One region of the Massilia sp. PAMC28688 genome, then DNA from elsewhere that is predicted to be linked to it. Evidence: predicted binding sites of a transcription regulator. Region 1 holds the regulator's gene; the other holds the start of a gene.
The links. Region 1 encodes NrdR, which represses ribonucleotide reductase genes. Its sites were predicted from a motif close to CACNANATNTNGTG; they were not measured.
Positions count from the first base shown of each region.

Region 2: the regulator NrdR is predicted to act here: its motif matches at 2,167-2,180, upstream of KY495_RS12320 (ribonucleoside-diphosphate reductase subunit alpha).

Region 1 covers NZ_CP080378.1:287,887-293,143, forward strand. The annotation lists gene KY495_RS01195 (PilX N-terminal domain-containing pilus assembly protein) at 1-606, opposite strand, end outside; gene KY495_RS01200 (PilW family protein) at 606-1,526, opposite strand; gene pilV (type IV pilus modification protein PilV) at 1,523-2,050, opposite strand; gene nrdR (transcriptional regulator NrdR) at 2,201-2,668, opposite strand; gene glyA (serine hydroxymethyltransferase) at 2,722-3,969, opposite strand; ZMP/ZTP riboswitch at 4,071-4,182, opposite strand; gene KY495_RS01220 (SDR family NAD(P)-dependent oxidoreductase) at 4,412-5,158, shown strand.
Region 2 covers NZ_CP080378.1:2,740,328-2,745,584, reverse strand. The annotation lists gene KY495_RS12320 (ribonucleoside-diphosphate reductase subunit alpha) at 1-1,976, opposite strand, end outside; gene KY495_RS12315 (DUF4123 domain-containing protein) at 2,710-3,573, shown strand; gene KY495_RS12310 (DUF3304 domain-containing protein) at 3,637-4,233, shown strand; gene KY495_RS12305 (DUF2235 domain-containing protein) at 4,211-5,257, shown strand, end outside.

The sequences.
Region 1 (5,257 bases):
CGATTGCAGCACCACGTGGGTGCCGTGGCGCACACCGAAGCCGATGGCGGTGATGCGAAACAAGCTCGCCGGCGCCACGCTGGCGCTGCTGCCGGCGCGGGCGAAGGGCAAGGGTTCAATGATGTAGCGCGGCAGCCGCACGGGCAGCGAAGCCCGGCCCACGGGCATGTGCGAGCCCGTAAATGTGCCGTAGTCCACTGCTGCAATTTCCGCTGACGGGTCGGCCAGCGGCACCAGCAGCCACGCCGGAATGCGCGGCGACAGCACGCGCTTGCACAGGCCCAGGGCGGGGTTGCCCGCGCCTGCGCCGCAGCCTTCCGGGAACACGTCGGCCACGCCAGGGTCGAACATGGCCGCACGCAGCGAGGCTGGATTGGACCCGCCTTCGATATCGCGCTCGGCGTCTGTCAGCGCCGCCTCGGCCGCGTGCAGCGCAATGCCGTGATCGCGCTCGCCGCGCGCCGCCTTTTCCGCGTACAGTGCCGCGCGGGTCCCGGTCGCGCCCAGGATCAGCAGCACCAGTACCACGCACAAAATGACCAGCAAGGCCACGCCCTGCTGGTGACGGCGCACGGCGCCCGCCCGGCCCATGGAAGTGGTCAGCATTACCATCCCCCCATATGATTCCTGAGCAGGATGGTGGAGCGGAACACGCGCCGCTCGCGCTGGCGCAGCGATGGCGCCAGGTCGGTGCGCAGCAGCCGCGTGCCCTGGTCGCTCCCTCCCGCAAACTGGCTGTAGGCCGCGCCAAACAGTTCGTAAAGCGACGGCCCGGCAGCGCCGCTTGCCCGTTCACCGTGCAGCATCAAGGCCACTTTGACCGTGACAACACGCTTCCAGTGCGTTTTGCGCAGGCGGTCGCGCTGGCGTTCCGTGTCATTGGCCCCGTCAAGCGCCAGCGCTGCGTCGCGGCCGTGAATATCCGTGGCATTGACGTAGCGGTTGGGCACGCCGTCCGGCACCGCATCGGTATCGAGCCCGTACAGGACCTGGAATGAATCGACCCCGGCCACCAGTGCATCGGCGCTCCAGTTGCCGGCGCCCTGATACTTGCAGCGCAATTCTGCAATGCCCCGCGCGCTGCGGCCCACGTAAAAGATGCTCCAGCCCTCGCGCGTTGCAGGCACGGTAAAGCCGGCGCAATTGACCACGCTGCCGTCCTGCGACCCGGCAAAGCGCAGCGCCAGCACATCGCTGCCATTGACGGTCGCCGGCAGCGGACTGGACAGTGCGACAGTGCCGGACGAAAGTGACGCCGCATCGAGCCCCACCGCTGCCGGCGCCCGCGCCAGCGAGGCGTCCCCCGCCCGCTCCCAGTGCGCCAGGCCGCCTTGCCGCACTGCGCGCTCGATGGCCGACAGCGCGAAGCGGCCTGCATCGTCCACGTGGGCAGCCTCGGCCAGCCTGAGCTGGCCCGACCTGGCCGCCAGCAGGAGCGTAAACGAGAGCAGCGTGACCAGGGCCCCGATGGCCATGGCGACGAGCAGCTCCGCCAGCCCCAGCCCGCGCTGCCGCCCCCGGTTCATGGCGCGCCTCCGTCTGCCAGCAGCACCAGCGCGGGCAGGGTGTCAACGCCGGCGCCGCGTTCAATCCAGCCGATCTTGATGGCGAGCGGCGCCCCCGAGCCCCCGCCGCATTGCCACGCCAGCCGCGCGCCTGCCTGGGCCACGGCCGCATCGCGGCAGATCACGATACGCCCGCCCGGAAAGCCCGCATGCAGCGCCTGGCGCAGCTCGGCCAGGTCGGCTGCGGCCAGTTGCCCGCCGCTGCAAGGTGTGCCGAAGCATGCCTGCGCTGACGGCGCGGGCGGGCCGTCGCGCGTGCTGTCGTAATCGAAGCCCGCGTACTGATCGCGAAAACGGCCATTGGCAGCGATGCGTTCGGCCGTGCCGGCAGCGAGCTGCACGGCGCCGGACATGAGGGCCGTGCCATGGCGCGTGCGCTGGGCGCCGAGGTGGGCCGCGATCACGCCGGCAATGCCGATGGCCAGCACAAGTGCGGCGACCAGCACCTCGATGAGCGTAAAACCGCTGGCACGACAAGGAATCACACCGCCTCCGCAGGGAAAGGGCGCGACCGCCACGAACGCTGCTGCTAGAAGCAGGGCCCGCTTATAGGGAAGATGATCTGGATCGCGTGAGCACCAAGTTATCAGGCGTGACCATGGCGCCGATGAGGTGTCTCAAGCGTTTGGGGGAACTTACTTGCGGGGTTTGCGCTCTTGCCCGACCTCGGCAATGGCATCCTGGAACTCGGCCAGGTCTTCAAAATTCTTGTACACGGACGCAAATCGGATGTAGGCGATCTTGTCGAGGCCCTTGAGTTCGCCCATGACCAGTTCGCCCACATACCCGGATTCGACTTCGCGCTGGCCGCTGGTGAGCAGCTTTTCCTCGATCGAGGCCACGGCCAGGTCGATTGCTTCGGCCGACACGGGCCGCTTGCGCAGCGCCAGCATCAGGCTGCCGCGCAGCTTGGCCGAGGCATACTCGGTGCGGCTGCCATTCTTCTTGACGATGATCGGCATCGACAGTTCGATCCGTTCCTTGGTGGTAAAGCGCTTGTCGCACTTGCCGCAGCGGCGCCGGCGCCGGATGGAATCGCCCTCCTCCGATACCCGGGTATCGAGGACCTGTGTGTCTTCATGCTGACAGAAAGGACATTTCATGTGGGCGGCGGCTGCGGTAAGTGCTTACACTAAGGCTGACTGTCCGCGCCGGATCAGGCTGCGTACACCGGATACTTGTCGGTCAGCTTCTTGACTTCGGCCTTGACCCGTTCCACGACAGCCTGGTCGCCCGGATTGTCAAGGATGTCCGCGATCAGATTGCCTACCACGGTCGCATCTTCTTCCTTGAAGCCGCGCGTGGTGAAAGCCGGGCTGCCGAGGCGAATGCCGGACGTCACGAACGGCTTTTGCGGATCGTTCGGGATGCCGTTCTTGTTGCACGTCATGTGCGCCGCGCCCAGCAGGGCTTCCGCTTCCTTGCCCGTCAGGTTCTTGGCGCGCAGGTCGACCAGCATCACATGCGACTCGGTGCGGCCGGAAACGATGCGCAGCCCGCGCGCGATCAGCGCCTTGGCCAGCGCGTCGGCGTTCTTCACGACCTGCTGCTGGTAAGCCTTGAATTCCCGGCTCAGCGCCTCCTTGAAGGCCACTGCCTTGCCGGCGATAACATGCATCAGCGGGCCGCCCTGGATACCGGGGAAAATGGCCGAATTGATGGCCTTCTCGTGCTCGGCCTTCATCAGGATGATGCCGCCGCGCGGGCCGCGCAGCGACTTGTGCGTGGTGGAGGTGACGAAGTCGGCATGCGGCACCGGATTGGGATAGACGCCGGCGGCGATCAGGCCGGCGTAGTGCGCCATGTCGACCATGAAGTAGGCGCCCACGGCCTTGGCCACCTTGGCAAAGCGCTCGAAATCGATCTTGAGCGAGAACGCCGAGGCGCCCGCAATGATCATCTTTGGCTTGTGCTCGTGCGCCAGGCGCTCCATGGCATCGTAGTCGATGTCTTCCTGCTCGGTCAGGCCGTAGGAAACGACATTGAACCACTTGCCCGACATGTTCAGCGCCATGCCGTGGGTCAGGTGGCCGCCTTCGGCCAGCGACATGCCCATGATGGTGTCGCCGGGTTTGAGCATGGCAAAGAACACGCCCTGGTTGGCCTGGGAACCGGAATTTGGCTGGACATTGGCCGCTTCTGCGCCAAACAGTTGCTTGAGGCGGTCGATCGCCAGTTGCTCGGCCACGTCCACGAACTCGCAGCCGCCGTAGTAGCGCTTGCCCGGGTAGCCTTCGGCATACTTGTTGGTCAGCTGCGAACCCTGGGCCTGCATGACGGCGGGCGAGGTGTAATTTTCGGAAGCGATCAGCTCGATGTGATCTTGCTGGCGGGTGTTTTCCTTCTGGATCGCGTCCCACAATTCCGGGTCAACATTGGCGAGCGTGTGATCTTTTGCAAACATGAAAAAACTCCAATCGATAAGTGTGCGAGGCACCTGGCTGTAAGATCGAATGAGGAATGCCGTCGGCAACAGGACAGGCAGCCTCATCGTGCGCTTCCATCGGTGGCTGCCCAGGCGAACGGCGTATGAAATCTCACGTTCCCCAGTGGATGCCCACCTTTCGCCGACGGGCCAGCAGCGCGCCGCGACTTTTCGCCAGTTACGTGAGACGTAATGGAGGCCAAATTGTAAGTTAAAGCCCTGATAAGGGCAAGGAAGGGCTGGCAAACCCGGCCGGACGGCGCCCGCGCTGTCACTTCGGCTACAATCTGGCGCTTGCCTGTCATGCGTGCGTGTGGCCCGGCTTGTGGCCCGGCTCGTGGCCCGGGGTGTCACGTGATGCGTCGCGTGCAGTGGTCTTGGCTGCTCTTATTGCTCTGTTGAAATTACCTGGAAGTCGATCATGATTGTATTTATCACCGGTGCCTCGGCTGGTTTTGGGGCGGAAATGGCGCGCACCTTCGTTCGCCACGCCCACCAGGTGGTTATCAGCGGTCGCCGCAAGGACCGCCTGGACGCCCTGGCCGCCGAGCTGGGCGACCTGGCCCTGCCCCTGCAGATGGATGTCACGTGCAAGGAATCAATCAATGAAGCCATGTCGATCCTGCCCCAGTCCTGGCGCCAGATCGATGTGCTGATCAACAATGCCGGCCTGGCCCTGGGCACGGAACCGGCCCACGAAGCGCCACTGGACGACTGGGAAACCATGATCGCCACCAATTGCACCGGACTGGTGACCATGACGCGCACCCTGCTGCCGGCCATGGTCGAACGCGGCAGCGGCCTGATCATCAATATCGGCTCGGTGGCCGGCAACTATCCCTACCCGGGCGGCAACGTCTACGGCGCGACCAAGGCTTTCGTGGACCAGTTCACGCTCAACCTGCGCGCCGACCTGGTGGGTACCGGCGTGCGCGCCACCAACCTGGCACCGGGATTGTGTGGCGGCACCGAGTTTTCCAACGTGCGCTTCAAGGGCGACGATGCCAAGGCGGCCAAGGTGTACGAAGGTACGGTGCCCCTGACGGCAGCCGACATTGCCCAGACAGCCTACTGGATTGCCACCCTGCCCCCGCACATCAATATCAACGCCATTGAAATGATGCCGGTATGCCAGGGGTTTTCACCGTTCACGATCAAGCGCACCTAGCCGGCGCGGGTGCGCCTGCCGGCGCCAGCGCCGCCGCCCACGGGGAAAACGCGTGCCACTGTGCGTAAGCGTACATAAATTCTTTCCAAATAGATTAAA
Region 2 (5,257 bases), 2.5 Mb from region 1:
AGGCCCACCGGACGATGGCGCATGTTTGAATTGCGTGCCTTGTCGACGGCGTAGTAATTGATGTCGATCACGTTGTCGAGCATGCGCATGGCGGTACGCACCGTCTTTTGCAGCTTGACGGCGTCGAGCTTGCCTTCTTTCATGTGGGCCGGCAGGTTGACCGAACCCAGATTGCACACGGCAATCTCGCTCTCGTTGGTGTTGAGGGTGATTTCCGTGCACAGGTTCGAGCTGTGGACCACGCCCACGTGCTGCTGCGGCGAACGGATGTTGCATGGATCTTTAAAGGTGATCCATGGGTGGCCCGTTTCAAACAGCATCGACAGCATCTTGCGCCACAGGTCGAGGGCGGCTACCTTCTTGAATACGCGGATCTCGCCGGCGGCAGCTTTCGCTTCGTAGCCGAGGTAAGCCTGCTCAAAGGCGCGGCCGACCTTGTCGTGCAGGTCCGGGCAGTCCGATGGCGAGAACAGGGTCCAGTCGCCCTTTTCCATCACGCGCTTCATGAACAGGTCGGGAATCCAGTTGGCCGTGTTCATGTCGTGGGTGCGGCGGCGATCGTCGCCCGTGTTCTTGCGCAGGTCGAGGAATTCCTCGATGTCCATGTGCCAGGTTTCCAGGTAGGCGCATACCGCGCCCTTGCGCTTGCCGCCCTGGTTGACCGCCACGGCCGTGTCGTTGACCACTTTCAGAAACGGCACCACGCCTTGCGACTTGCCGTTGGTGCCCTTGATGTGGGCGCCCAGGGCGCGCACCGGGGTCCAGTCGTTACCCAGGCCGCCGGCAAACTTGGCCAGCAGGGCGTTTTCCTTGATGGCGTCGTAGATGCCTTCCAGGTCGTCCGACACGGTGGTCAGGTAGCACGAGGACAGCTGCGAGCGCAGCGTGCCCGAATTGAACAGGGTCGGCGTGGAGCTCATGAAGTCGAACGACGACAGCAGGTTGTAGAACTCGATGGCACGCGCTTCGCGGTTCGCTTCGCGCAGCGACAGGCCCATGGCCACGCGCATGTAAAAAGCCTGCGGCATTTCGATGCGCACGTCGCGTACGTGCAGGAAGTAGCGGTCGTACAGGGTCTGCAGGCCGATGTAGCCGAACTGCAGATCGCGGTCGGCCACCAGCGCGCGGGCCAGCTTGGCCAGGTCGAAGGTGGCCAGGGCCGGGTCGAGCAGTTCATTCTCGATGCCCTTGGCGATGTACTGCGGGAAGTACTCTATATAGTGTGCAGCCGCTTTCGCCTGTGGCACTTCCTGGCCGAACACTTCCTTGCGGATGGTGTGCAGCAGGATGCGGGCCGTGACCTGCGAGTAGGCCGGGTCCTTTTCCATCAGCGCGCGCGCCGCCAGGATGGCGGACTTGTGCAGCTCTTCGACCGGCACGCCGTCGTACAGGTTCTTGACCGTTTCGGCCAGGATGGCGTCGGCGTCGACGTGCTTTTCCAGGCCCACGCAGGCGGCGTTGATCAGGTCACGCACCTGGTTCATGTCGAGCATGCGGCGCTCGCCGTTTTCCGTCACATGGATGCGCGGCTCGTCGGCCTGGGCAGTGGCGCCCTGGGCCGCCTTTTGCAGACGGCGCTCTTCCATGTGCTTGGCGCGATACAGCACGTAGGCACGGGCCACGTCATGCTCGCCCGAGCGCATCAGCGACAGCTCCACCTGGTCTTGCACGTCTTCGATATGGAAGGTGCCGCCCGATGGCTGGCGCCGTACCAGCGCGGCCACCACATTGTTGGTCAGCTGTTCGACCAGTTCGCGCACGCGGGCCGACACGGCGCCCTGGCCGCCGGTCACGGCGAGGAATGCCTTGGTCATGGCTACCGAGATCTTCGACGGTTCAAACGCGACTACGGCGCCGTTGCGGCGGATGATGCGGTAGTCACCGCTGGCGGCAATGGCGGCCGGAGAATTCTCGACGGCCTTGTTTGCTGCCGGCGTATGGGCGGATGCCGGCGAAGTATCTTGGGTTGTCTGCATGGGACCTCCTGGAACGGCGGGCAGTTGTGCTGCGCCGATTGTTATAACAAGTTAATCAAACAAAAATAGACCATTCCTGCCCGGCTAGCGGCGGGAAAATCTATTTACATTGGGTAATATGGCGTGATCCCTGGAACTAGAACTTCAAAGGCAGCGACATCATGCATATTGGGTGAAGTTCTCTTGAGACCACTAGATGTAGTACATCGATGAAAAGTTAGAACTAATTGTAGTGGCTCGACCCGGCACACGCAATAGCAATGCGGAATCTTCACCCTAATTTTTTTGACATTTTTTAGCGTGCACAGCCTTGACTTTTCGCAAGCCCGGAAAATGAACGAGTGTGCGGTTAGCGAGTACTAACTACTGTGATTAATCCCATCGCTGCGCTCCCACCGTCCCAGGTAGTGAGGTGTCCCGCCCGTTCATTTTCACGGTCGCTTCCTCCTCTTTAGTACCAAGTACGTAGAGAGCCGCTCGCACCACGAAGGTGACGCAATCGGTAGCAGCATCTTAAACATTTAAGCCCGCCTCTTGTATAATAGTAAATGTTTTCAGCTGCGTCTTATTTTTCTTGCTCGCAGACAAAAGTTATGCATATAAGAGCTGACCAATTTCAATCCGGCCATGGCGAGTTGTCTGTAAAAAAGAATACGCGCGCGAAAGGGTGTGGCGAGTGTGGCGAGCTTTACATTCCAAGGGCAGCCGTTTAACGTTTTTCAGGGATAGGTAGATGGACGTTAGCTACAACAACGTAATTGCGCTCTCGGCAGAGTTCGGCAACGCGGCACCTCATCACTTGTACGCATTGATCGACCACGGCGGCCATCCGGGTCTCACGGGTCACCTGAACAAATTTAAGGTCGCGTGGTCGAGCCTTTTCCAAGGTTCCCGCGACGAGGGCGCGCTCGAAGTCGCACCAATCCTCGTGCCAATACGAACGGCGCACAGTCTCGCAGTCTCCAGGTCGTGCATGACGCCTATTTTTGAACGGGCTCGCTATAGCTCGTCGATGACGTTCTTGCACTCTCCACTTGATCTTCAGGCATTGAATCGGAGATTGGCTGTGCGCTTGGACGTATCGCTTCCAGATGGCGTAGAAATGCTGCTGCGGTTCTTTGACGGGCGCGTATTCGAATCATTAATGAACACTCTGAGCCCGTCCCAGAAGGTGGCGTTCCTCAGCCCGGCCCGCGCTTGGTGGTGGGTGGACAGGGCGGGGCAAGTCCAGCTTCAAACGAGCGAATTTCTCGAAACCGATTCGCCGGAGATTCCGCTCGGCTTGACGAGCACACAGGAGGCCGCGCTGATCGACGCCAGTGAGATCGATCAGGTGGCCATGTTACTTGAGGCAGTCATGCCCGCAAATTTTGAGGCGCTGGTTGGCTCCGACCGCGTGTCCTTCTTGCGCAAGAACATTGCTGCAGCGCACAGCTATCGAATCGTCTCGCCGAATGATGTCACCTTGTTTTGTACGTTGGCGTTAACCCACGGAGACGGCTTTGAACACAGAACGCCCTGGGTTCAGCATTTTGAAAAAGTCAACTCAGGTCAAACAAGTTTTTATGATGTCTTGCAATCCATAGCAGTTGAGTAGTACCGGAATGCACACAAACGTCCTCACTCTCCAATTGTTGCAATCAGGCTGGTAAAGCAATATATGAAAATCGATCTCACCCTGAGTGCCATAGTCTTGATTCTTTGCCTCCTGTTTGTGACCGCGTGCGAACCCAAAGGTAGCAAAATTCCGATCTCGGCAACAACAAGAGAACAGCTTGCCAATCCCGCATTGTCAACCGGTGAAACCGTGCCGCTTACCATTGTTGGCTACAACTATACCGACAAGGACATCAATGATTTTTACGTCGATGGCACTGGAGGTGGAAACCTATACGTTAGCAGCGCCAGCGGCGGCGGAGGCGGTAGTGTTTGTTGCTCGACCTACACAATAGGCTCTGCGCCCCACGAGATTAGTCTTCGCTGGCAGTCTGATGCCTGCACTTACGGAACTAGAGTAGCGGAGGACGGGGAGGTCTTTTACGATATACACAGCTTCTACACCACAGAGGCTGTAAAGGTGAATGCTAGCGCTTCTTCTACGATGCCTCGGTATCTTGAAATTCATATTTTCCCTGACCGCCCAGCCCAAGCTTACGTTACAGACGAAATCTCCCCTCCTAGATTGTCGCTCGATCAAAACCGCAGAGTCAATACACCATTCAGGAAATGTCCCAATGACGCAAAGCCGACCGAATAGTCCCAGCGGGGAGCGAATCCAGGGCAAGATTTCACCATCGGCGGCGAATCTCGAAGCAGCCGGGGATGCGCGAGCGCCGGGTTTGGCTAAACCAAAATCAGAATTGCCACGACAATCTCCTGAAGCGAACACGGCGCAGTGTCTACGCAACTTGAGCAATCTAGTTCCTTTTGGCTCCTGTATTCAGAGGATTTGGTTTTCCTTTTTCTTTGATGGCACCGGCAATAACCTGAACGCGGATTTTGGCAATGGAAAGCACAGCAATGTAGCGAAACTATTCCGGACTCATTACGGCGACGAAAATATTGGTGGGGTCCTGCAGTCGGACGGAAAGCCGTACCCGAATATTCATAGAATTTATGTACCCGGAGTGGGCACCTATTTCTTCCCTGCCAAAGATGAAGGTGGAACCAAGATGGGGCTTGGCACAGGTGCCCGCGGCGAAACACGCATCACATGGGCACTTGATGAGTATGGCAAGTTCATGATGAAGCACGTACAATTGGCAAACAACCCTGTCAATGCAATTGAAGAGATTAATATCGCAGTGTTTGGATTCAGCCGTGGCGCGGCGGCAGCCCGAGCTTTTACGAACGATTTCATCAAACGCTATTGTGTAATGAAGGGTGGCAAACTTGTCACGCGTAGCGGAGGCTACGTGGTCAGAATTCGTTTTCTCGGATTATTTGACACCGTAGCATCCGTCGGCATTCCCATGTCCTCAAATAATCTCGAGACCGTCGATGCGATTACCGGCAATGCCAAGTCTCACATCAACATGCGGCTGAAGAAATTCTGGATGACCGCGCCGCGCATGTTGGCATTCTCGCCGAATGCCGCACCCGGCGCGGACCCTGCCCCGGGCATTCACGATGGCCACATGGAATGGGGTGGCCGTTTAGTCATACCTTCATATGTTGAGAACGTGACCCATTTTATTGCAGGGCATGAACAGCGAAATTCGTTCCCTGTCGACACGATCTCCGTCGCAGACGAACACGGCAAATGGCACCGACCAGCCCAT